DNA from 3 places in the Nocardia sp. NPDC049707 genome. Region 3 is predicted to be linked to each of the others. Evidence: riboswitches for the same ligand, from Rfam matches in the RefSeq annotation. Region 3 holds a riboswitch; each other region holds the start of a gene.
What was found. A riboswitch is a leader RNA that binds a small molecule or an ion and turns the genes downstream of it on or off. The one in region 3 is predicted to bind S-adenosylmethionine.
Positions count from the first base shown of each region.

Region 1 (6,486 bases), on a different contig from region 3:
TGACGTAGGTGGCGGGCAGGTAGCGGTCCGGACCGTCGGCGGCCTCATCGGCGAGGACGCGTCCGGCCTCGTTCGGGACGACACCGGCCTGATCGTCGAACGGCAGGTTGGTGAGGTTCTGCGACAGGTAACCCACGGCGCGGTAGACGGACTGCACCTCCCAGTCCTTGAACACGCCGGTGCCCTTGACATTGCCGGTGCCGTCGAGCTGGGTGCGCTCGGTGCGCAGGCCGACGACCTTGCCGTCCTCGCCGAGGATCTCGGCGGGGGATTCGAAGAAGTGCAGGAACAGCTTGTGCGGCCGATTGCCGACATCGCGGATGGCCCACTGCTCCAGGGTGTTGGAGATCATGTCGACCTGCTTGGAGTGCCGACGCGCGGCCTCGGAGCCCTCGTCGTAGTCGATGTCCTCGGGATCGACGATGACCTCGATGGTCGGGGAATGATCGAGCTCGCGCAGCTCGAGCGGGGTGAACTTGGCCTGAGCAGGCCCGCGGCGACCGAAGACGTGCACCTCGATCGCCTTATTGGCCTTCAGACCGTTGTAGACGTTCGGCGGGATCTCGGTCGGCAGCAGCTCGTCGCCGGTCTTGGCGAGCACACGCGCCACATCGAGCGCGACATTGCCGACACCGAGGACCGCGACCTTCTCCGCCTCCAGCGGCCAGGTGCGGGGCACATCCGGATGGCCGTCGTACCAGGACACGAAGTCCGCCGCACCGTAGCTGCCGTCCAGGTCGATACCGGGAATCGGCAGTGCGCGGTCGGCATTGGCGCCGGTGGAGAAGATCACCGCGTCATAGAACGCGCGCAGATCGTCGAGGGTGATATCGGTGCCGTAGTCGATATTGCCGAGCAGGCGGACCTGGGGCTTGTCCAGCACCTTGTGCAGCGCGGTGATGATGCCCTTGATGCGCGGGTGGTCCGGCGCGACGCCATAACGGATCAGCCCGAACGGCGCCGGCATGCGCTCGTACAGGTCGATGCTCACCTCGGCATCGGACTTCATCAACGCGTCGGCGGCATAGATACCGGCCGGTCCCGCGCCTACGATCGCGATGCGAAGCGGGCGAGTCCCAGCGGTGTGCGCGTCAGGCCGGGCAGCCTGCGTAACCACGGAGGGCCCGTGTGCACCGCTAGTCGACTCTGCACTGTGTTCGGTCATCTTTACGCGCACCCTTATGGTCGAAGCGTTCAACAGCGTCAGTCTTAGCTTAGGCTAACTTGACGCATCCTTTCGGTCGCACCTGACGATGCGGGCAGGCGGCCATCTCGGCTATGACAGCAGGACCGCAGCCTCGCGATTCTATCGGTGGCATACCGCGCACCCTGCGGCAGTGCGTACACCGGGTGTTCGCTGCCCGACTCACCTACCGTGACTACCCGCTCCGCCGACATCTATCGAATCCGCGCGTGCCGGATATCCGGGGCGGCCAGGGGCCGAATGCCGGATACCGCCGCCCACCAGGGATGATCGACCCATGACAGAGCAGCAGGGCACCGATGCAGAACCGGTAATCGAGGTCGATCAGACCGATCGTCGCTCCATCGCGCCGTTCATGGCAGCGGCCGTCTTCGCCGCTGTCGTACTGATCGCGATCGTGCTCGGTGCAGTGCTCTCGCCCGCTGAGAAAAATGTCACAGAATCGGACAAGATCGCCGCCGCGGTGCAGCGCTACGCGGAGGCCCGCGCCACCACCGACAACACGCCGCCACCCGGTGTTGCCTGTCCAGGATTCGACGAGAGCAAGACACCGCTCATGCATCAGTTCGGTGGCGCCGCGGCCGGAAAGTCGATCAAAGTCACCAAGATTGAGCATGCGATGGTCGACGGCGATAAGGCCAAGGCGACGGTGACCATCGCGGTCGACGGCCGCGAAACACCGGCGACCTGGGATCTGACCCGTTCCGGAGACCGCTGGATCGTCTGCGGTTGATTGCGCACGCGCGACGCGAACTGGGGTTTGACATGGCCGCCCATGCCCAGGCAATCTCATTTTCAGGTCATGAGTACCAGCGCCAAGCCCCGGCTGGCTGGTCGGCAACCCTCCTCCGCGGTGGGGTGCTCCGGGTGACGACCTGGCCGCGCACCGAAACCCAGGTGCGGCAAGCGTGGATTCACAGGAGGATCGCATGACATATGCCGGTGACATCACCCCGCGGCAGGCGTGGGAGTTGTTGCAAGACAACCCCGAAGCCGTCTTGGTCGACGTGCGCACCGAGGCCGAATGGCGTTTCGTCGGTGTTCCGGATACGAGTTCGATCGAGCGACCGACGGTGCTGATCGAATGGGTCGACAGCTCAGGCGCCCGCAACGGTCAGTTCGTCGAGCAGCTGACCACGGCGCTCGAGGGTCGCGATCCGGCGGCACCCGTCGTCTTCCTCTGTCGCTCCGGACAGCGTTCCATCGGTGCGGCGAAAGCCGCGACCGGCGCGGGCATCGCCCCGTCGTTCAATGTGCTGGAGGGCTTCGAAGGCCCGATCGACGAGTTCGGACATCGTGGCGGCTCGGGGTGGCGCGCCACCGGCCTGCCGTGGCGGCAGTCATGATCACCGGCGGTGCGTTCGATAAGCCGCTGCCCGAAGGCGTCGGTCCCGCGACGCTCGGCGTGCGAGGTGGCCTGCGCCGCTCGGGATTCGAGGAAACCGCCGAGGCACTGTATCTGTCCTCGGGTTTCGTCTACGAGAGCGCCGAAGCGGCCGAGGCCGCGTTCACCGGCGATATCGAACATTTCGTCTATTCCCGCTACGGCAACCCGACGGTGGCCATGTTCGAGGAGCGGCTGCGGCTGCTCGACGGCGCCGAAGCCTGTTTCGCGACCGCGAGCGGTATGTCCGCGGTATTCACCGCACTCGGTGCGCTTTTGGGCGCCGGTGACCGACTTGTGGCCGCGCGCAGCCTGTTCGGCTCGTGCTTCGTGGTGTGCAACGAGATTCTGCCGCGCTGGGGTGTGGAAACGGTCTTCGTCGACGGCGATGATCTGGATCAGTGGGAGCAGGCGCTTTCGGTGCCGACCCAGGCCGTCTTCTTCGAGACACCGGCCAATCCGATGCAGACGCTTGTCGACGTGCGTCGGGTGACCGAACTCGCCCATGCCGCCGGCGCGAAAGTCGTGCTGGACAATGTCTTTGCCACGCCGCTGCTGCAGCGCGGTTTCGAACTCGGTGCGGATGTGCTGGTGTATTCGGGCACCAAGCACATCGATGGTCAGGGCCGGGTACTCGGTGGTGCGATCCTCGGCGCCCATGACTACATCGACGGTCCGGTGAAAAACCTGATGCGCCATACCGGTCCGGCATTGAGCCCGTTCAATGCCTGGACCCTGCTCAAGGGGTTGGAGACCATGCCGCTGCGCGTGCGTCATTCGACCGAATCCGCACTGCGCATCGCGCGCTTCCTCGAGGGCAACAAATCCGTCTCGTGGGTGCGCTACCCGTATCTGGAATCGCATCCACAGCACGACGTGGCGACCAGCCAGATGAGCGGCGGCGGCACCGTGGTCACCTTCGAACTGAACGCGCCCGCCAGCGAGGCCAAGAAGCGCGCTTTCGAGGTCCTCAACCGCCTGCGCATCATCGATATCTCCAATAACCTCGGCGACGCCAAAAGCCTCATCACCCATCCAGCCACCACAACCCACCGCGCCATGGGCCCCGAAGGTCGCGCCACCATCGGGCTCTCCGACGGCGTCGTCCGGATATCGGTGGGACTCGAGGATGTCGAGGATCTGCTCAGCGATCTGGACAACGCGCTCAGCTGAACGTATGAGCAGCGAGGTTGGTGACGCCGACGTGGAGTCGGCTGACTGGTCGCCGGTTTCCGGCGCCAGCCGACTCCGTCAGGGATGCTGCCGACCTTTTTCACATCGAGGTGGATCATGCGGGCGATGATCGCTGCGTTGCCGTTTGCGGCAGCCCACGGTGGTCGCCGCAGTATTCGCCGAGAATCGGGCAAATACCTGGCTGCCCCCTGTCGGCGCTATATCGCTTCTGATGACATCGCGCAGCCGATCAACTAACTCGCAGGTTTCAGCGAAGAGTTCTGCGCCCATTTACTCGTACCGTCGGGCGCGTTGAGCGTTTCGAGCAGCTCCATGGCCGAAAGCGCCAGGACCGGTCCCCCGGCAGCGATTGTCCCCAGAACGCCGCCGATCCCCGCACCAGCGATCGCGGCAGGTATGCAGCCCACCGCGAACAGCGGCAAACCGATAAGGCATCCGGTAACGCCTCCGACGACCAGGCCGATCGCGGTGCCGACGAATGTGCCGATCGTGGTGGCGAGCCCGAATCGGGTCGCGAACTCCGACAGCGCGGCCTGGTTCTCGACGGGCGATGCGACCGGCTTCGCGGTCGGCGCGGCGGCGGGACGCAGCTCACCGGGCGTCAACCGCAGCTCCTTCGCGTCTTTGCTGAGTGCTGAGTCGACCGTGAGCACCTTGTCGCCCACGGTGAATCGTGTTGGCACGACCATCACGGGGGCGCCGCTCTCATTACGAATCGTGAACGAGTTGTGATCGTGGTCGAGCGCGAAGGTCCCTCCCGATAGCGTGGTTGTCACAACACGGTCCACCGAGGTGACCTTGTACTCGATGTCATGTTCGGCGGGTGCTTCCGCGCGGGCGGTTACCGGCGCGATTGCTGCAACGCATGCGATAGCGATCGCCGCGATGCGCGAGATTTCGATCACGAAATGTCCTTTTCTATTTCATGGACCAGGCAAACGAGACGGACCTACTGAAGTGCGCGGCCGTAGGCCGGCGGCTATGAGCCAACACACAAGCACAGCCGCAATGTCCTGACCAGCTTCACGCCGAGAATTAGGTGATGGGTGCGAGCAAATGTCGGGAAATCAGGCAACGTGCATACCGGAAGTTCGCTTCTTCGCCAGCGTTCGCTGACATCGGATTGCGATGCGGGATGGCATCGATGTCCGCGCCTCAGTCGCCATCGTGCCCATCCGAGAAATAACTGGGGACGCACGCGCGGTCCAGCCGGGCGGGATAGGGGTCGCCCAATTGGACCGGTAGGTGACCCTTTCGGTATGCACGGTCCACGTGGATCTGCGATAGCGGTTCGGACCCGAATGCCTGGAACTCCCAGCGTGTTCCTGTGGCATCATGCTGCCAACCGTCTGGGTCGATCGCGTATACCCGCTGGACCAGTCGGTCGACGACAACGATGGCGTAGTGGGCGTTGCGTCTCGCGGCGCTGCTCACCCGCCACCATCGCCGATCTCGCTCGTAGAGCGCTTCGGGGGACCGGAGGGCAGACGGCCCGGCATCCGGCCACGGCTGCGAGATGATGAGCGCAATACGTTCACCGACCGCGGTGAGGGCGCCCCAGCGCTGATACGCATGCGCCCGGTCCAGACCCGTGACGGAGGCGACGTCGCCCAGCCCGGCCGTATGGTCGAGGGCGGCAGCGGCAGCTTCCAACATCCCGGCGTCGATCTCGCTCGCTAGCACACTGTGCACTCGCAGCAGGGCTAGTTGGAACTCACGCGCCTCCACGAATTCCAGCTCACCGTCTTCATAGCGAGTCGATGCCTGTGGTCCGAGCCCGCTCAGTTGGCCGGCGAGTCCGACGAGGATGGCTCGCACGGACCGTGACAGCCATAACCGTTCAGTTGCCCACATATCTCGCGCAAAGGCATACCCGCCGCCTACCTGCACATCAGTCATAGCCAGAGACTCTAGCTGGGAGGTACATCCAGTTCACAGATTTACCGGATCGATCTTAATTAAATTTCTTTCAATGACTCATTTGATAGCCATGCATTAGCGACGTGCCGAGCGGTTGGTTCTGAGCTACCGTTTGCTCGATTTCGAAGACATCAGCCGAAACGGGTCTTCCGGTCCACGAAATCCGCTCGAACGAAACCTGGACTCCAGATAGCAGACCTGGGGCGAGGCGAATGCCCGATGCTCTCCCCCAACCGATCGGCCAGCGTAACAATATGGCGTCCCACCACCGACGTCTGGGCATATGCGCGTTCCACGAACACTGTCGATGCCCGAAAAGGGAGTAAACACTGATTACGACACCGACGAATCCATTGACATCCACGGCCGCCGAACCCACCACCACCACGGCCAACCGGTTCGATTGGTCGATCAGCCACGCCGGCGACACGCTCGTGGTGACATTCGGAGTGGACCGCGCCGGAATCGAGCTACCCGCTCCGCTGCGAATCGGGGTGGAGTTGTTTTTCCAGGACAACGGCCTGTCGGGACCCACCATCGCTATCGATGGTCCGGTCGGGCGCCATATCCGGCTCGTCACCGGCGTCAGCAAAGCCGACCGGGCCATTGAGTACCTCCAACACTGTGGCGCGGTGCTCCACGTCGGCCGCGCCGCATGGCCCCTGCCCCCCGTTTCGGGACCCGGCCTCGCATGGTCGGCGAACGGCGGACACGGCCATCGCATACCCCCGCTCGTAGCGGTCGCCGCCGCGGTTCGAGCGGTACGTCTGTATACCCCCGACGG
Region 1 covers NZ_JBFANN010000023.1:50,642-57,127, reverse strand. Annotated here, with positions in the region: gene AB0J29_RS21155 (FAD-dependent oxidoreductase) at 1-1,117, opposite strand, end outside; gene AB0J29_RS21150 (hypothetical protein) at 1,482-1,937, shown strand; SAM riboswitch class IV at 2,003-2,119, shown strand; gene AB0J29_RS21145 (rhodanese-like domain-containing protein) at 2,134-2,550, shown strand; gene AB0J29_RS21140 (O-succinylhomoserine sulfhydrylase) at 2,547-3,761, shown strand; gene AB0J29_RS21135 (ammonium transporter) at 4,016-4,687, opposite strand; gene AB0J29_RS21130 (hypothetical protein) at 4,938-5,681, opposite strand; gene AB0J29_RS21125 (hypothetical protein) at 6,056-6,486, shown strand, end outside.
Region 1: linked by a shared signal. The riboswitch ahead of AB0J29_RS21145 (rhodanese-like domain-containing protein) and the one ahead of AB0J29_RS17820 (aminotransferase class V-fold PLP-dependent enzyme) in region 3 are both predicted to bind S-adenosylmethionine.

Region 2 (6,486 bases), on a different contig from region 3:
TTCATCGAGCGGCGGCCGGGCAGCATCGGAATGCGCAGTTGATCGGTGACGTGCGGATCATCGAGTACCTCCGTCGGTAACCCCGTCGGTTCGGTGCCGAACAGCAGCACATCACCCTCCCGGTACGCCACATCGGTGTACCGCGTGCTCGCCTGGGTCGTGAACGCGAACACCCGCTCGGGCCGCAGCGCCGCCCACGCCGCCGCGAGATTCTTGTGCACCGTCACCGAGGCCAGATCGTGGTAATCCAATCCGGCCCGCCGCAACTTCGCCTCGGAAAGGTCGAACCCCAGCGGCTCGACCAGATGCAGCTCACACCCGGTTCCAGCGACGAGTCGGATCGCATTGCCGGTATTTCCGGGAATCGCGGGCTCGTGAAACATCAAACGAAACACCCGTGCAGTCAACCAGGTCGATCGGGTCAGCCAGGAACGACATCGGGCAGATCCTGCGCGCCGGTCACGAGTTTCAGTTCATCGACCGATTCTCGGATGAGTTGCGACAGGGTGTGCTTGCCGCTGTCGCCGACCCAGCTCTCGAAGGCGATCTTGAATACCGCGATGCCGGCCTCGGCGGCCAGGCTCGCGGCCGGATCGATCACGCCGCGACCGCGTAACGCCTCGGCCAGCGCGGTGGCGAGTGTTGCGAGCTTGATCAGCTCGCGCTCCTGAAGTTCGGCATTGGCCGCGATGACGGCTCGGCGTTGCCAAGCGAACTCGCGGCGCTGCTCGAATACGGTATCGGCGACCTGGGTGAGCGCCGTGGCGATAGCCTCGATCGGCGGCATGGCAGCGGGCGCTTCGTGCACGCTCCGCACGAGGGCCTCTTGGAGCGCGCTCGCCCCCGCGAACAGGACCTCGCGCTTATCGGCGAAATGCCGGAAGAACGTGCGCTCGGTAAGTCCTGCACGCTTGGTGATCTCGGCGACGGTCGTGCTCTCGAACCCGTTCTCGCGGTACAGCTCCAGAGCCGATTGTTCGAGGCGGCCGCGCGCATTGGGCTCCCATCGGCTCATGAGCCGATCCTATCTGATGACAGTAACTGTCATTGGATGTACTGTTTGATGACAGTCACTGACATCACTGCCCAATGAGGGCATCTGAAGACTTGGAGTACTTCCGTGCGGATTTTCATCACCGGAGCATCGGGACACATCGGTTCCGCGGTCATCCCCGAACTGCTCGATGCCGGACATCAGGTCGTCGGACTGGCTCGCTCGAACGAATCCGCCGCCACGGTGGCGGCGGCCGGTGCCGAGGTGCGACGAGGAGATCTCGACGATCTCGACAACCTGCGCGACGCCGTCGCCGCGGCCGACGGCGTCATCCACCTCGCCTTCAAACACGAAGCCATGCGAGCCGGCGACTTCGCCGCAGCGATCACCGCCGATCTGCGCGCCATCGAGACGATCGGCGCTGCGCTCGCGGGCACCGGTAAACCATTCGTGGGCACATCGGGCACGCTCACGCTCGCGTTCGCTGGGCTGACCCGGGTGAGCACCGAAGCCGATGCGCCCGACGTCGGGCCGCGAGTCGACGCCGAGAAGGCGGTGGCCGCGCTTGCGGACCGCGGGGTTCGATCGGCTGTCGTCCGACTCCCACCCACCGTGCACAGCTCACTCGACCGGCACGGCTTCATTCCGACCTTGATCGCCACCGCCCGCGACAAGGGCGTCGCCGCCTACGTCGGCGATGGGAACAACCGCTGGCCCGCCGGACACACACTCGATGCTGCGCAGCTGTACCGGTTGGCGCTGGAGAAGGCCCCCGCGGGGGCGCGGCTACACGCCGTCGACGACGAAGGCGTGCCCTTCCGCGAGATCGCCGAGGCAATCGGTCGCCACCTGGATGTGCCAGTGATCAGCATCCCGCCGGAGCAGGCGGACGCACACTTCGGCTACCTCGGTAGCCTTGTCTCGCTGGACAATCCGACCTCGAGTGCACGGACCCGGGAACTGCTGACCTGGAAGCCTACCCATCCCGGCCTCATCGCGGACCTCGACCAAGGCCACTACTTCAACGCTCCGTAGCGGCCCGCTCCGGGAGGGCGCATGCGTTCTCTCGCCGTCTGCAAGAATCGGGGCGTGACCGACGTTGACTCGTCTGCCGCCGAACGGCAGCCCGACCGGACCAGCCCGGGTGCGCAGTTCCTGCGCAGCCACCTGCCGATGTTGGTCGTGACGGCGGTCATTCTGCTCGCGGTTGTTCTCGTGGCCTGGGACCGCTGGCGTCGCGGCGCCTTGTTCTTCGGCGGTGCCGCCCTGATCGCGGCCGCCTTCCGGCTCTGTCTGCCGACGGCCCGGGTCGGGCTGCTCGCGGTGCGCAGCAAGCCGTTCGATGTCGCAGCGCTGAGCCTGCTCGGTACCGCCATCGTCTTCATCGCCGCCACGATCAATACGTTGGGCATCGGCTGAGACCGAAGCGGCGCAACGATTTTCGGTCCACGACAGCAGCCGCTAGTTGTGACAGGTGTCTCGGTCGTTGTAGAGCATTATCTGGGTGACCTTGGCATCGGCCGGCATATTCCGGTAGATGCCGAGGAAGCCATAGCGCGCGGGTTGGTCTGGTGCCACGGCCGAACTCCAGTTGTAGCCGATCTCGAGCGCGGGATAGGTGGCGCGCACTTCGTCGACAGTGGAACCGACGGTAATGCCCTCTGGGGTGCGGATCGGAAGTCTGCCGGGCATGATCGCGACTATTTCGCCCTTGTTGGTGAAACCCTGCCAACCGGCTCGTGCGGTGTAGCGACCGCAACCGGGCGGATCGTCGGTGTCGTCGAAGGTCGCGATTTCACCGGTGGCCTCGGCCTCGCTCCGGCTCATCCCGAGCCGCAGCTTGCCGAAGCCGAGCGGCCCGAGCACGGTCGGCACCGGTGGCAGGGTGGTCGTCGACGCCGGTGCCCGGGTAGTGTCGGTCGGCTCATCCGAGCACGCCGTAGTACCGATCAACATCACGCCGAGCAGCGCGAATATCAGTACGGCACGATGAATACGCATGGTCTACCCCCGATGTCGTCCATGAACCGGAATGCCCGCCGAGCTGAGACGGTGCGATGCCGGCCCAGTCTGCACATCGGCGACTCCCCGAGTCAAGGTGACGTCCATGGACCGACGTCAACCTGATGCGTGCTCGTCGGCACACCCACCGCACCGCCGACCGAATGACGGCCCGTCGGAAGTCACGACTACTTCAGCCGGTGCGACCGATTCGCGCCAATCGCATTGTCTCGGTCAGCAGTTTGGCGACCGCGGCGGCTTCGGTGAGGAAGCCGTCGTGACCGTCATGGGAGTGCACGATCTCCAGGCCCTCGCAGCCGGGCAATCCGTCGGCCAATTCCCGCTGAGTTCGCAACGGGTACAGGCGATCCGAGTCGACACCGCCGACCACGCACGGTACCGGGGTGGCGGCGAGGGCGGCCGCGATCCCGCCGCGCCCGCGGCCGATATCGTGTCGGTTCATCGCCTCGGTCAGCAGGACGTAGGTGGCGGGATCGAAACGGCTGCACAGCTTTCCGGCCTGGTGGTCCAGATAGCTCTGTACCGCGTAGCGGCCGCCGTTGCGCGGATCCTCGTCCCCCTGCGCATGGTTCTCGAAGCGGTGATCGAGTTCGCCCTCGGTGCGGTAGGTCAGATGGGCGATGCGGCGGGCGATGCCCATACCGGTCATCGGGGCGCGATCGGTGTCGTGGTAGTCGCCGCCCTGCCAGTCCGGATCGGCCTTGATGGCGGCGATTTGCGTTGTCTGCGTGCCGATCTGGTCGGCGGTCGCGCGGGCGCCGACGGCGAGTACCAGTGCGGATCCGACCCGCTCCGGCGCGCCGACCATCCACTCCAGCACCCGCATACCGCCCATCGAACCGCCGACGACGGCGGCCAGGTGTTCGATGCCGAGCCGATCGAGCAGTGCCGCTTCGGCGGTTACCTGATCCCGGATCGATATCTCCGGAAACCTTGCGCCCCAAGGCTTTCCATCCGGCGCCAGCGACGAGGGGCCGGTGCTGCCCTTGCAGCCGCCCAGCACATTCGTCGCGATGACGCACCATTCGTCGGTATCCACCGGTGCACCGGGGCCGACCATGCCATCCCACCAGCCGGGCAGCGGATGAATATCGTCGGGCACCCCGACCACATGCGAATCACCGGTCAGTGCGTGCTCGACGAGCACCACATTGTCCAGGGCGGGGGAGAGCTCACCCCAGCGCTGCACGGCCAGATGAACGTCCGGGATGGTCGCGCCGCTCTCCAGCCGCACATTCCCGATCGTGATGATGCCGAGCGTCCCGTCCGGCGGTGGCAGGGCCACCGCAGCCGAGTGTGCGGTACTTGGTTCGGCGCTCACGGTCACGACTCCGCCTCGCCGGCGTTCGGCTCAGTTGTGATCAAGGGCGCGGTATCGGTGGTTTGTTCGGTCACGATGTCGCTCCCGTGAAACCGCAGTGCGTCGCCGAAGCTGGGTGAATCACGAGGGAACGCACCTCCCCGATGTCAGCGATCCGGCTGAACGGGGCCGTGGTTCGGTAGATCGGGGATATGGGCGTGCCGGTGATCTGCTCACTTGCGGCGAACCGATCGATCGCGGACGCGATGGGGTCACTCATATCGTGCTCCAAAGGGTTGTTCGCCAGCAGGTCTTATCGGGGTGCAGGTGACGGACAACAACTCATCGGAAACCTCCTGAAGTGCGCGCTTGCCCTCGACCATCGAGAGCCTGGTCATCACCCGGAGCACCCCACCGCTGCTGGAGGGTTGCCGTCCAGCAAGCCGGGGCTTCGCGCTGGCACTCATGACCTGACGGACATGGTAACCGGCGGGCGGTCGGCGACTGAAATCCGTTACCCGTCTTCCGCCGGTTCGCTCGTCGGCCGTCCGGCGCATACCCGCATGAATTCGTCATAGGACGTGGTGAATGCGGTGCGGGCCTGCGCAGCGGCCGCGCCGGTGTCCTCGGCGTCGAAGATCGCGTTCTGGCACTCCATGCTGAGGTGGCCGATCAGCTGCCAGGCGCCGACAACCAGCTGGACCGGCAGCGCGTCGGGCTGGGTGCCGAGCCGCTCGGCGATCACGTGCGCGATCGCGGCGTTCTTATCGTCGGCCAGCTCCATGCTCTGCGCGCTGACCGTCGGACTGCCACGCAGGATCCGCTGCATCTGCTGGAAGCGCCGGAACGACAGCGGTCCCTCGACGGTCTCCGAGGCCCGGTCGACGATCTGTAGGAAGGCCTCGCGGAGCGATTGCAGCTCGTTGCCGGTGACCGGGAGGCCGCGCAGGCATTCGGCGATGGCGAGGCCGAAATCCTTGACCGGCCCCAGGATGATCGCTTCTTTGCTGTCGAAATACCTGTTGATCGTGCGTGGGGACACATCCGCGCGGTCCGCGATCTGTTCGACCGTCGTCGTGTCGAATCCCTGTGTGTCGCACAGGTCGAGCGCCACCTCGATGATGCGCAATCGGGTCTGCTGCTTCTTGCGTTCGCGCAATCCCATGCTCGCGGCGCCGGGCGCACTGGGCCCTGGATTCGCTGGAGCGCGCACCGCCTCCGCGGCGGTGGCGCTCGCGCCGATCGGCGTTGATGACTCGAGCATGCCCCCATGCTATCGCAATCGGGACGGCTTGTGTCTTTAACGGCCAAATGTCCGAGTGCGACATTTTTCTCTTGACGACAAATGTCTGCCGATGACAGGATGGCCGCACGACTTCGAGACGGCTAGGAGACCAAGGTGAGCGAGACTGCGACAGCGGTGGACGATGTGAAAAGACAAACGAGCTCGGCGCGCTGGTTGGCCCTGGGGGTGATCGCATTGGCCCAGCTCATGGTGGTTCTCGACGCCACCATCGTGACCATCTCGCTGCCGTTCGCCCAGCAGGATCTCGATATCAGCGACGGCAATCGACAGTGGATGCTGACCGCCTACACGCTGATCTTCGGCGGTCTGCTGCTGCTCGGCGGACGGCTGGCCGACTACCTCGGGCGGCGCCGGGTCTTCATCGTCGGCCTGGTCGGCTTCGCCGGGGCGTCCGCGGTGGCGGGTCTGGCGCAGAACGGCGCGGAGTTGTTCGCCGGACGGGCGCTGCAGGGTGCGTTCGCGGCGCTACTCGCGCCCGCGGCGCTGTCCCTGCTCTCGGTGACCTTCACCGAGGCCAAGGATCGTGCGACCGCCTTCGGCGTCTTCGCCGGTATCTCCGCGGGTGGTGCGGCACTCGGACTGATCGCGGGTGGTGCGCTGACCGAATACGCCTCCTGGCGTTGGTGCCTGCTGGTGAACACCCCGATCGCCCTGCTCACGCTGCTCGGCGCGCTGGCCTTCGTGGTGCGCGATGTACCGACCCCGCGCACCGGCGGCTATGACGTGCCCGGTGCGGTCACCGTGACGCTCGGTCTGATCGCCATCGTGTACGGATTCAGCCGCGCCGCCGAGGACGGCTGGGTGGCCGGCAGCACCCTCGGGCTGCTCGTCATCGGCGTTGCCCTGCTGATCGCCTTTGTCGGT
Region 2 covers NZ_JBFANN010000066.1:11,101-17,586, reverse strand. Annotated here, with positions in the region: gene AB0J29_RS34505 (tRNA (cytidine(34)-2'-O)-methyltransferase) at 1-395, opposite strand, end outside; gene AB0J29_RS34500 (helix-turn-helix domain-containing protein) at 422-1,015, opposite strand; gene AB0J29_RS34495 (SDR family oxidoreductase) at 1,121-2,029, shown strand; gene AB0J29_RS34490 (DUF3017 domain-containing protein) at 2,168-2,413, shown strand; gene AB0J29_RS34485 (hypothetical protein) at 2,456-2,995, opposite strand; gene AB0J29_RS34480 (homoserine O-acetyltransferase) at 3,189-4,301, opposite strand; SAM riboswitch class IV at 4,677-4,787, opposite strand; gene AB0J29_RS34475 (TetR family transcriptional regulator) at 4,831-5,580, opposite strand; gene AB0J29_RS34470 (MFS transporter) at 5,716-6,486, shown strand, end outside.
Region 2: linked by a shared signal. The riboswitch ahead of AB0J29_RS34480 (homoserine O-acetyltransferase) and the one ahead of AB0J29_RS17820 (aminotransferase class V-fold PLP-dependent enzyme) in region 3 are both predicted to bind S-adenosylmethionine.

Region 3 (6,486 bases):
TGACGGTAGGGGAGCGTACTTTTCGGCGTCTTTGGTCGGATCGAGGTAGCGGGCCAGGCCGACACCGCCGATGACGAGTTCGCCGGATTCGCCCTCGCTCACCGGATTTCCGGCGGCATCGACGACTTCCAGGTCCCAGCCGTCCAGCGGGAGTCCGATCCGGACCGGGAAGCCACCGTCCAGCAGTGCCGCACAGGCGACGACCGTTGCTTCGGTGGGGCCGTAGGTATTCCAGACCTCGCGCTCGGAATCGGAATCCGATTCGGGGTGTTCGCGGGGCTCCGCGTGGTCCGCTACCGCTTCGCCGTTCTTCGCCCGCGCCGAGTGTTTTCCGGCAAGACGTTCGGCGAGTTCGGGCGGCACGGCCTCACCGCCGAAGATCAGCAGCCGGACCGGGTCGAGCGCCTCTGCGGGCCAGGTCGCGGCAAGGGTGGGCACCGTGGAGACAATGCTGATTTCGCGACGGACCAGCCAGGGACCGAGATCCGCACCGGTGCGGACCAGGGCGCGCGGCGCGGGCACCAGGCAGGCGCCGTTGCGCCAGGCCAGCCACATTTCCTCGCAGGAGGCGTCGAAGGCGACCGAGAGTCCGGCCAGGACCCGGTCGCCCGGACCGATCGGAGCATTCGGAAGGAACAGGCGCGCTTCCGCATCGACGAAGGCGGCGGCATTGCGGTGGGTGACGGCGACGCCCTTCGGGGTGCCGGTGGATCCGGAGGTGAAGATGATCCAGGCGTCGTCGGTCGGGGTGGGGCGAATGGTCGAAGCCGCGCCGGTCGGTTCGGACCGTTCGACGGCGGCCACGGTCGGTTCGACACCTTCGGCGGTCACGATCGCGGTGACGCGGGCCTCACCGAAGACGAGTCGGGCGCGTTCCTCCGGATCGTCGGCGTCCACCGGGACGTAGGCCGCACCGGCAAAAAGAATGGCCAGAATCGTGACGTAAAGCTCATGGGTGCCGGACGGCATGCGCACCCCGACGCGGTCGCCGGGGCGCACACCTGCCGCGGTCAAGCGCACGACGCCGGTGTCGATCTCGGCCAGCAGTTCGGTGTAGCTGAGCACCACCTGACCGTCATCGATCGCGGGGGCTTCCGGATGGGCCGCCGCGGTGCTGTTCAGGATGTCGACAAGGGTCCTGGCCTGCGGCGCGGATGTGCCACGCAGCAAGGGGCCGGGCGCACGGAGCCCGTTCACCGGGTCCGTGCCTGCCGCGGTGTCGACCTGCGGCTGCAGCATCACGTCCTGCCCGCCTCTCATAAACCTGCCTAGCGCTTCCTCGTTGTTGTCGCACAGTGGGGTTACCAGTGGGCAAACTCCATGGTGATCAACTGTCCACGGTACCTGCGGTATCGCCTCAGACCTCTTCGCCGAGCGCCTTCAGCGCCAGGCGATGCAGGGTGCGCCGCTCCTCGTCGTCGAGTCGGTGTAGCACCCGTTCGGCGGCCTGCTCGATGAGTTCATCGGTCTTGCGGCGCTCGGCGCGTCCGGCTGGGTGATGGACAGCCGATATTTGCGCCGGTCCGTCGTATCGCGGGTGCGGATGACGAATCCGGCCGCTTCCAGGCCATCGATCAGCCGAACCACCTCGCTGCGGTCGACGCCGAGCGTGGTGGTGTCGTTCGTGAAGATTCTGCGACGGGTCGGCGGGTCGATCGGAGCGGCATTGCTCGGTGTGGTGCTGTATCGCGCGGCCGATGCCGGATTGCCGGTGGACGCCGGATTCCGGCAGGCGTTCTGGTGGCTCGCCGCCGCGTCTGTCATCTCGTTGTTCGCGTCGCTATTGCTGTGGCGCAAGGAGATTCAGTCGAAGTCGTGATGTCGTGCGCTCGGTCGGTGGCGACCGGCCGGGTGCATCACGCGGCCGAGGCGGCCGTGCCGATGCCGAGGACGGCGAGAATGGCCGCGCTGATCTGCTCGAGCCGATCGCGAACCCGGGGGCGGCGCAACATCGCAACCGCCCGTGACGCGAGCACGGCGAGCAGGATCATCTCGACGGCGGCAATGGAGCATTCGATGGCGCCGAGTGTGAGGGTGTTCAGGAAGGTGACATCGGTGAGGAATTGTGGCAGCACCGCCAGATAGAACAATCCGACCTTCGGGTTGAACATGCATGACACCAGGCCCGCGCCGAATGCTGAGCGGACCGAGGCCGGGGCCTGCGCACCCGACTGTTCCGCCGCCGCGGCGGTGCCGGCCCCGCGCTGCTTGCGGTGTTCGATCAGCGCTCGAATTCCCAAGTACAGCAAATAGATTCCGCCGATGACCTTGAGCGTCCGGTAGGCCGTCGCGGACTGTTCGAGCAGGGCCGCGACGCCGGCCGCGACCACCACCGCCCACCCGATCCCGCCCACTGCCGAGCCGATCGCCGCGGCGATGCCGGGGCGCGCATCCACGATCGAGAATCGCAGTACCAGGAAAGAGTCCGGGCCAGGCGTGATCGATAGCAGAATGCACAGGCCGACAAAGCTGAGCAGCAGCGAAAGTGTCACCGATCGATCAGAGCGCACATATTTCCGCATTGCAAGGTTATTTATTCAACCGCATGTGTATGCACGATGGCTTGCTTGACAGGCGGTGCGGCATCTGTCAGTCTCGCCTCGTGTCATGAGTACCAGCGTCAAGCCCCGGCTAGCTGGTCGGCAACCCTCCTCCGCGGCGGGGTGCTCCGGGTGACGACAGGGCCGCAGCCTGACCGGGTGCGGCAAGCGCGGACTCGGATGATCACCAGATTTCGGGTCCCATAGCCGATGGGATTTTGTGATGACCGCTGCAATCGATCAGAGCTGTGCCGCCCTCGCCCGGGTCTGCGGCGACGACCTCCAGGTGCCGCTCGTGCAGGGCGGAACGACCACCTACGCGAACTTCGATTACGCCGCGAGCGCACCGGCATTGGCGCAGGTCACCGACTGGGTGCAGCAGCTGCTGCCGCACTACGCGAGTGTGCACCGCGGTGCCGGTTACCCGTCGCGGCTCTCCACCGAGTGCTACGAGGCCGCGCGCGGTTCGGTCACCCGCTTCCTCGATGCCGCCGACGACCAGGTCGTGGTGTTCACCCGCAACACCACCGATTCGCTGAATCTGCTCGCCGCCTGCGTGCTCGGCGATACCGTGGTGCTGGATATCGAACATCATGCGAACTTCCTGCCCTGGACCCGGCGCGGGCGCCGCGTCGTCACGGCGGCGGCGACCGTCGAGGAGACCATTCGTCAGCTGATCGCCGAATTGTGCAGTAGGCCAGCCGCATTGCTCGCGGTCACGGGCGCGTCGAATGTGACCGGTGAGGTGCTGCCGCTGGAGCGCCTGGCCACCATCGCGCACCAATGTGGTGCCCGTATCCTGGTCGATGCCGCGCAGCTGGCGCCGCATCGTCGAATCAGCCTGCGCGACACCGGAATCGACTATCTCGCTTTTTCCGGCCATAAGCTCTACGCACCGTTCGGCGCGGGCGTACTTGTCGGACGCCGGGATTGGCTCGACGCCGCCGAACCGTATCTGGCGGGCGGCGGGGCGGTCCGCGAGGTCACCACGACCCATGCGGAATGGGCATCCGCGCCGCAGCGCCATGAGGCCGGTTCGCCGAATGTCCTCGGCGCGGCCGCGCTCGCCGCCGCATGTGACGCACTGTGCGCGATCGATCCGAAAACCCTTGCCGCGCATGAGCGACGGCTCGCCGACCGCCTGCGCACCGGCCTGTCCGCGATTCCGGGGGTCAACCTGCTGCGCATCTGGGACGACAGCCAGGACACCGTCGGCATTGTCGCCTTCACCCTGGACGGATTCCTCCCCGGCCACGTCGCGGCCTACCTCTCCGCCGAACACGGCATCGGCATTCGTGACGGCCGCTTCTGCGCCCACCCGCTGCTCGCGCACCTCGGTCTCGACGGTGCGCTACGTGCCAGCATCGGGGTCGGCACCAGCTCCGCCGATGTGGACCGGTTGGTAGAGGCCATCGCAACCCTGGTCACCCAGGGGGCAACGTGGAATTACGCCAGCACCGACGGCCATTGGAATCCGACACCCGAGACCCGTCCCTTCGCCCGCCCCGACTCCACCGACGGCACCTCGCCCTGCTCGATCGGCTAGCGGGGTGTGTTGCCGAGCGCGAGTAGTGCGCCCGTGTGCTGGCCGTCGAATTCGCTAGACCGCGAGACGCGCGAGGGCGCCGATTTCCAATGCCGCCCAGACCGCGCCATCCGGGCCAAGGGTGATGCCGTGTGGTTCCGACTGCGCGGTCGGCAACTCGTGCATGGTGATCGCGCCATCGATGGTGATGGCGCCGATGCGGTTCGCGCCCCACTCGGTGAACCAGAGGGTGCCGTCGTTGCCGGCCGTGATGGCGTGCGGCCGGGCGGTCCGGTCGGGCAGCGGGAATTCCGTGATCACACCGTCGGTGTCGATGCGGCCGATCTGACCGGCGCCGATCTCGACGAACCAGACCGCGCCGTCCGGGCCGGCGGTGATGCCGACTGGCGCGGCGGCCTCGGTCGGCAGCGGGTGCAGGGTGATCGTCGGATTCGCGTCCGCGGATATGCGGCCGATCGCGTTGCCGGCGTTGAGGGTGAACCACAGTGCGCCATCGGCGCCGGCGGTGATCGCGGCGGGAAACGCGCCCGGGGTCGGGAGTGGGAACTCGGTCACCTGACCCTGTGGAGTGATTCTGCCGATCCTGTCGGAGTTGGTCTCGGTGAACCATAGGGCGCCGTCGGAACCTGCGGCGATGCCGAACGGTCCGCACTCGGCGGTGGGCAGTGCGAACTCCCGCACCGAGCCGTCGACGGTCACCCGGCCGATCCGGTGTGCGCGGTGTTCGGTGAACCACATCGCACCGTCGGGTCCGGCGGTGATGATCGTCGGGCCACCGTCGGGGTCGAGTTGGTGGATCGTGGGCTGTTGGCCAGGGACCAGGCGCCCGATCCGGCCGCTGTGGACCAGCGTGTACCACAATGCGCCGTCGGGACACGTGGCGATCGCGTACGGGCCCTCGTCGGGAGCGGAGACCGGATGTTCTTCGACGGTCGTCATCGGCCGCCCTGCCCGCGATGCTCGGCGGCGATGCGCTCGATGTCGGCCGGGGTGCCGGCCATGATCGTGCGGGCGTGCTCGGTCACCAGCTCGACCGGCCAATCCCACCAGGCGGCATGCCGCAGCCGGTCGACGTCGGCAGGGTCGAAACGGCGCCGGATCGGCGTGGCCGGGTTGCCACCCACGATGGTGTAGGGCGGCACATCGGCAGTGACCAGCGCCCCGGCGGCGATGATCGCACCGTCACCGATACGCACCCCGGGCAGCACGGTCGCGCCGTAACCGAACCACACATCGTTGCCGACGACGGTGTCACCCCGGCTGGGCATACCGGTGACGACATCCAGAGTCTGCTCGGCCCATTGGCCGCCGAACATCGTGAACGGGAATGTGGAGACACCCATCGTCGGGTGTTCGGCACCGGCCATCAGGAACCGGGTCCCCGCCGCGATGGCGCAGTACTTGCCGATGATCAGCCGCTCCGGCCCGTAGGCGTACAGCACGTTGCGTTGCTCGAAACCGGTTGCGCCATCGGGATCGTCGTAGTAGGTGTAGTCACCCACAACGATCTTCGGCGAGCGGATCAGCGGCTTCAGAAATACTACGCGGTCATGAGCGGGCAGCGGGTGCACAGCCATCGGATCGGGCGACAAAACCGAAAGTCCTTTCCTGATAACGCCGCTGCGGGGCAGCGGCGCAGCCATTATGCATGCACATCAGGCTGGCGCGGCCTCGGGCTTGCGCCCACTGGGCGTCGATCAGATCCGCTCGCCCCGTAACCGATACGCTGGTCACGAAGTCACCGGTACTCAGGTGATGTTCGGTCGCTGAATCGGAGACCCCACCCGCGTCACGTCATCGAACGCTTACGCAGGCAACACCTTTCAACTCGCCGACACAGCGAACTTCGTAGGGCTGTGCACACTTCGAAGCACTAGTCGTTCCGAATTCGCTGAACCCAGGCCATGTGCGACCCCAGATACTAACGGACCCATCTCGCTTGGTGATCGGCGCGGACCTTCGGGATTCAGCTGGCCCGCTTCGGCGTCGAGCATCGGTAGGCGGCAACGGCGTCACAACCACTCATGGCCGCCGGATAGCCGCTGGCTCGATCTATAGCGTTGCCGCGCAGGTGAATCCGCCCGGCCGCGCTCAGTCTTCGAGCGAGGTCGGGCGGTAGTACCGGCCGCGGTAGTAGAGCAGCGGAGCGGCGCTCGGCTGTTCGTCGGTGTTGTCGTGGACCCGGGTGACCAGGCCGACGACGAAGGTGTGATCACCGATCGGGATCAGCTGCTGGATGGTGGCGCGGATCCAGATGGGGGTGCCGTGCAGCACGGGCTCGCCGGTGTCCAGGGTGGTCCACAGGGAGCGGTCGCTGAAGCGTTGGTCGGCGGTGCGGGCGAAGCGTTTGGCCAGATCGTGCTGATGTTCGCCGAGAAAATGGATCACCACGGAATCGGC
Region 3 covers NZ_JBFANN010000018.1:26,405-32,890, reverse strand. Annotated here, with positions in the region: gene AB0J29_RS17840 (Pls/PosA family non-ribosomal peptide synthetase) at 1-1,239, opposite strand, end outside; gene AB0J29_RS17835 (hypothetical protein) at 1,381-1,587, opposite strand; gene AB0J29_RS17830 (hypothetical protein) at 1,625-1,819, shown strand; gene AB0J29_RS17825 (LysE family translocator) at 1,857-2,492, opposite strand; SAM riboswitch class IV at 2,604-2,717, shown strand; gene AB0J29_RS17820 (aminotransferase class V-fold PLP-dependent enzyme) at 2,764-4,086, shown strand; gene AB0J29_RS17815 (virginiamycin B lyase) at 4,141-5,025, opposite strand; gene AB0J29_RS17810 (CatB-related O-acetyltransferase) at 5,022-5,663, opposite strand; gene AB0J29_RS17805 (flavin reductase family protein) at 6,178-6,486, opposite strand, start outside.